Regions from separate parts of the Halobacillus sp. A1-3 genome, predicted to be linked through region 2. Evidence: predicted binding sites of a transcription regulator. Region 2 holds the regulator's gene; the other holds the start of a gene.
What was found. Region 2 encodes LexA, which represses DNA repair genes until DNA is damaged. Its sites were predicted from a motif close to CGAACATATGTTCG; they were not measured.

Region 1 (3,169 bases), on a different contig from region 2:
CAAGAGCATGGAGGTATTATACGCCATGGCGCGAAAATCCTTTATGCATATTCTGAGGCAACTGTACCAAAGCTTACAATCATTACAAGGAAAGCTTACGGCGGAGCTTATGTCGCTCTAAATAGTAAGTCTATTGGAGCTGATCTTGTTTATGCCTGGCCTAACGCTGAAATAGCTGTTATGGGACCAGAAGGGGCTGCCAATATTATTTTTGCAAAAGAGATTAAAGAGAGTGCTAACCCCGAAGAAACTCGTCAACATAAGATTAATGAATACAGAGAACGTTTTGCTAATCCTTATGTAGCAGCGGGCTTAGGAATGGTTGACGATGTCATTGATCCACGGGAGACAAGGTCAACGTTAATTAAAGCGTTAGATATGCTGAAAAACAAGCAAGAAGACAGGCCATATAAAAAGCATGGGAATATTCCTCTCTAATTGACACGTCAGACTCATTCCGCTAACGTACTAAGGGGAATGTGTTTACATATGAAGGAGGATCACGAATGGGATCGATTAATAAAGAGCGTTTATTAGAAGAATTTTTAGAATTGGTTCAGGTCGACTCTGAAACCACTCAAGAAGAAAAAATTGCAGAGGTACTAAAAGAGAAGTTTGAAAGCCTGGGCCTTGAAGTGCTGGAGGACGACGCCAAGTCTATCACAGGGCACGGAGCAAATAATTTAATCTGTAATTTAAAAGGTACAAAAGAAGGTGCCGACACAATTTATTTTACCTCCCATATGGACACGGTCGTGCCAGGTAACGGGGTGAAACCAAGTGTGGAAGACGGTTATGTCGTAACAAATGGTTCCACCATTCTAGGAGCCGATGACAAAGCGGGACTAGCTGCGATTCTTGAAGCTATCCGTTCTATTAAAGAAAATGATGTTGACCACGGTGATTTACAGTTCATTATTACGGTTGGAGAAGAGAGCGGATTAGTCGGAGCCAAGGCGCTCGACAGCTCGCTTTTAAAGGCAAAATTTGGGTATGCGCTTGATAGTGATGGGAAAGTAGGAAATATCATCGTCGCTGCACCAACTCAAGCGAAATTGAATGCAGTCGTCAAAGGGAAGACTGCACATGCAGGCGTTGCGCCGGAAAAAGGAATTTCTGCTATTACACTAGCATCTAAAGCAATCGCGAAGATGCCGCTAGGCCGGATCGATGATGAAACCACAGCAAATATCGGTCGATTTGAAGGCGGTCAAAAAACAAACATCGTTTGTGACCATGTAGAAATTTTAGCTGAAGCTCGCTCTCTTGTTCCAGAAAAAATGGAAGATCAAGTGGAAAAAATGAAGAAAGCTTTTTACGAAACAGCCGAAGAAATGGGCGGCGAAGTTGAACTTGATGTGGAAGTGATGTATCCAGGGTTTAAACAAAAAGCTGGGGACGAAGTAGTCGAAGTTGCCAGATCTGCTGCTAAAAAAATAGGACGTGACAGTGAACTATTGACGAGCGGAGGCGGAAGCGATGCAAACATTATCGCAGGTTATGGTATTCCGACCGTTAATTTGGCTGTAGGTTATGAGGATATTCATACGACGAATGAGCGTATGCCAGTTGCTGAGCTTGAAAAAGTAGCAGAACTCGTGACAGCCATTATAAAAGAAGTAGCTGAATAATTAAAAACGCCTCCGAAATCGGAGGCGTTTTTACGTGGTTTTACAGCTCTATCCAAACAGAAATATTATAAATTATGGTATAATAGAAGAACAAGAGTTCGTAGAAAAGGAAGGATTGCTGTGTCAAGATGGTATCCTAAAAATGGTCGGGTCATTTTTCATGTTGATATGAATAGTTTCTATGCTTCAGTCGAAATGGCATTCGATCCCTCTTTAAAAGGTAAACCGCTAGCTATTGCAGGAAATCCTGAAGAAAGAAGAGGAATTGTTGTCACAAGCAGTTACGAAGCAAGAAAATACGGTGTAAAAACAACCATGCCCGTGGGAGAAGCAAAAAGACTTTGTCCAGACCTTATTGTTATGAGGCCCAATTTTGAAAGGTATCGAACCGCATCTAAGGAAATGTTTAAGATCTTATCAGATGTGACTTCTAACGTACAGCCTGTCTCCATTGATGAAGGGTATATGGATATTACAAAATGTGAGAATCAAGGTTCACCCCCTGACATTGCGGAGCAGATTCAAAAACGTATTTATGAAGAACTTGACCTTCCATGCAGTATTGGAATTGCTCCAAACAAATTTTTAGCTAAAATGGCATCAGACATGAAAAAGCCGATGGGCATAACCATTCTTAGATTAAGGGATATAGAGAAGAAGCTCTGGCCTCTGCCGATTGAAGAAATGTATGGAGTTGGTTCAAAAACAGCTGACAAGCTTAAAAAAATTCATATTCAAACCATTGGAGATTTAGCGAATCACCCTGTTCTTGAGCTAAAGCAGCTGCTTGGAATTAACGGAGAGCGACTACAGAATCGAGCAAATGGACTGGATCAAAGACCTGTTGATCCTGATGCTGTTCATGAATTTAAAAGCATCGGTACTTCAACGACCCTTCCGCATGACACTACTGAAGACACAGAAGTACGAGCGGTGTTACGAAGGCTTTCGAACAAAGTGGAAGCTCGAATGAAAAATAAAAAAGTAGTAGCAAGAAATGTACAATTAATGATCCGCTATCACGACCGGAAAACCGTAACTAGAAGTCGTCAACTGAAAGAGTTCATTCACACTTCCGACGACTTGTTCACTGCAGCCATTCAGTTATTCGATCAGCATTGGAGCCAGGATCCAGTAAGGCTTTTAGGAGTCACTGCTTCAGACCTTGCCGAACAATCGGAAGTGACCCAGCAGCTTGATTTATTCAATTACAAAGAACATGCGGATAAAGAAAAGCTTTATAAAGCAATTGACGACTTAACTGATAAGTATGGGGAAAACCCATTTAAAGCAATTTCAGTCCCCTCTGAAGGGAACGTGACCACCAGTTTTCAAAAAGATTTCCTAGATGATTATAAAAAAGAATAGCTGCTTCTCTTTTTCTCATACTAAAGAAGAAGGGAGGCAGTTTTTTTATGGGTAAAGATCGTCAAGAGAAGAAGCTAAAAAGGTCAGGAAAAGTTCAGTCTGATAGGGACCAAAGCTTAAGTCACCATGGTGCTACTGCCATGGAAGGACCCGAACCAGCGAGAAAACGC
Region 2 (3,169 bases):
ACATCGTAGCCCACTCCTCTTAGAGTTGACGCAATGTCTTTGAAAGTCAACTTGTTACGGCGTAAGCGAATGACTTCCTCAATAGGAAATTCAATCCTCTCTCTCCCCGAGGCCATGTCTTTATTTGAGAGATTCTCAGCTGGGTTGTATCCATCTTCCACAGCTTTCTTCATTCCTCTTCGGATTTTCATATTATGTATTTTCCTTTGATATTCTTCAACAATACCTACAATTTGGAGAACCATCGAATCTGACTCTGAAATTTCCAATTCACCTTCATGAGACAACGAATAAATCCGAACGTTAAGTTTATTTAATTGATGGAATAAAGCAATCTTCGTATTCCCTCTTCCAAGCCTTGTTTCGTCCTGAATGAGAAGGGCATCAGCGCTACGATTGGAAAAGTATTCAAGCAAGCGGAAAATACCTTCCCGTTCGATCTCATAGCCGCTTGCCTGTTCCTCTATACAATCTACAATTTCCATTTCATGATGCTCGGCCATACGCATCAATTCAGCTCTTTGTCTCTTCAAAGAAGATACCTGAGCTTCCTTTTCTGTACTTACTCGACAATATAGAACGACTCTCATAATGTCTGGTCTCCCTCTTCTAAAGTTACTTTAACAAGGATATTACAAACTATCCTGTCGTGACCATAGAAAAGTATAAAAACGCTAAACTCGCTACGAATAATACTAGATACGTGAGATCAAGCTTTGATAGTTTGTTAAACATTTAAAACCCTCCATTTTTTGAGAACCTACGTTCTTAAGAACTTATGTTCGCGTTTGGTTAATTTTAATTATATACGAACACAGGTTCTTGTCAACCGTTTTTTCGAACGCTTGTTTGTATTTTAAATATAGGCATGGTACAATGTGGTTACTATAATCCTATGTACGAGGTGGCAATCTATGAGCAAACTTTCGAAGCGGCAGCAAGAAATACTAGATTTTATTAAAGAACAAGTACTATTGAAAGGTTATCCTCCCTCTGTTCGGGAAATTGGTCAGTCTGTGGGTCTAGCATCCAGCTCTACAGTCCATGGACATCTATCAAGACTAGAGAAAAAAGGATACATCCGCAGGGACCCTACGAAGCCTCGCGCGATTGAAGTGATAGAATTGGAAGAAGATCATAGTATTCCTCGTAGTGAGGCTGCCTATGCTCCGGTTATTGGTAAGGTTACGGCAGGTACGCCGATTACGGCTGTTGAAAACATAGAGGAGTATGTTCCTCTGCCGGATACGCTGGCTGGATCCGATGACAATACTTTTGTCTTGATCGTTCAAGGAGAAAGTATGATTGAGGCCGGTATTCTTGATGGTGATATGGTGGTTGTGAGACAGCAGCAGACAGCCCAGAATGGTGATATTGTCGTTGCTATGACAGAGGATGAAGAAGCTACTGTAAAGCGGTTCTTTAAAGAAAAAAATCACATTCGTCTACAGCCTGAAAATGCCACCATGGATCCGATTATTCTTAATGATGTTTCTATTCTTGGCAAAGTGGTTGGTTTATACCGTACTGTACATTAAAAATGAGACGAGCCGCTGCTCGTCTCGTTTTATTAATATGGGCTTTATTATACCAAACAAAAAAAGAGACTCTCCTAAGAGAGTCTCTTTTTTACACTTAACGTCTTATTTTTGAACGTTAGCTGCTTGTGGTCCACGGTTACCTTCAACGATTTCAAAAGTAACAGTTTCGTTTTCTTCTAAAGTTTTAAATCCTTCGCCTTGAATAGCAGAGAAGTGTACGAATACATCGTCTTGACCTTCTACTTCGATAAATCCAAATCCTTTTTCTGCATTAAACCATTTAACATTACCTTGTAACATGTTGTTACCTCCTGCGTGGAACTTTTTCCACATTGTATTACTATTATTGCTCTGCATATTCATTCAAGACGAAAGTGACTTAAAAGTTACTTTTGCTTTCATTCGTAAACGAACAAGAATAATTAACTCTAACTATATCACATACACCAGAAGAGTCAATAGTTGGAAAGCAATCAGGCAAAAATAATTTATTTATTTGCGTTTAAGTGATAAGTTAAAGACTTGGCTCACCCTAATACTTGAATAAAGTGAACGAATAAGTCATGCTCCTACGCCTCTGGTATTGGTTATCGGAAAAGCAGAGAGAATATTTTCTGTGTGGAACGCTCGCACCTCCTTCCGATTGAAGCAATAGGCAAGAATGTAAATCTCACGAATAGCAATGACTCGGATCATCCATTGAGTAAGCTTCCCCTGGCTGGATAGATAAATAATATCAATTTTTTCATTTTCTTCTTTCGAACGGACCATTAAATTACCCATTGGTATCACCCCTCCCATAAAACGAACACTTGTTCTTATATTTATTATATGGAGTGGATGTCTTTTTGTACACTAGAAATATGTAGTAATTTTCGCAAATGAAAAACCCTCGATCCTTAAAATCGAGGGTTTTCCTATCCATTAATACGTTTGTAAGTATTGTTCGCGTTCCCAAGGATGGACTTGCGTACGGAACATATCCCATTCAATTTCTTTCGCTTCAATAAAATGCTCGAATAGGTGCTCACCGAGGGCTTCAACCATAATCGGATCCTTCTGCAATTCTACAAGGGCATCGTAAAGTGTTGCTGGAAGGTCTTTAACACCGTGAGCTTCACGCTCTTTTTTATCCATCACATAGATGTTGCGGTCAACAGGAGCAGGGGCATCGAGTTTATTTTCCACACCATCAAGTCCTGCAGCTAATAGCACAGCCATCGCCATATATGGGTTCGCTGCCGGGTCAACACTTCGCACCTCAATACGCGTGCTCAGACCACGAGAAGTCGGTACACGTACAAGTGGACTACGGTTTTGGCCGGACCAAGCAACATAACAAGGGGCTTCATACCCGGGAACGAGACGCTTAAATGAGTTCACTGTAGGGTTCGTTACTGCTGTGAAGTTCGTCGCATGTTTAATAATTCCAGCTGTGAACTGATACGCTACATCTGAAAGCTGTTCCTTGCCACTTTCATCGAAGAAAGCATTTCCGCCTTCATTGAATAATGACATGTTTGCGTGCATTCCGGATCCATTCACACCAAATAGAGGCTTAGGCATAAAGGTTGCATGCAATCCATGCTGACGTGCGATTGTCTTAACAACTAATTTAAATGTTTGAA

Region 1: ACRYKC_RS13995 (DNA polymerase IV) is a predicted target of LexA. The motif match lies at 1,719-1,732, and genes of this name have one in related genera.

What each region holds. Positions count from the first base shown of each region.
Region 1 covers NZ_JBPCEO010000007.1:215,769-218,937, forward strand. The annotation lists gene ACRYKC_RS13985 (acyl-CoA carboxylase subunit beta) at 1-438, shown strand, start outside; gene ACRYKC_RS13990 (M20/M25/M40 family metallo-hydrolase) at 507-1,631, shown strand; gene ACRYKC_RS13995 (DNA polymerase IV) at 1,752-2,999, shown strand; gene ACRYKC_RS14000 (YpzI family protein) at 3,047-3,169, shown strand, end outside.
Region 2 covers NZ_JBPCEO010000004.1:177,722-180,890, reverse strand. The annotation lists gene ACRYKC_RS08725 (YneB family resolvase-like protein) at 1-590, opposite strand, end outside; gene lexA (transcriptional repressor LexA) at 915-1,538, shown strand; gene ACRYKC_RS08715 (cold-shock protein) at 1,644-1,841, opposite strand; gene ACRYKC_RS08710 (hypothetical protein) at 2,103-2,324, opposite strand; gene glnA (type I glutamate--ammonia ligase) at 2,466-3,169, opposite strand, start outside.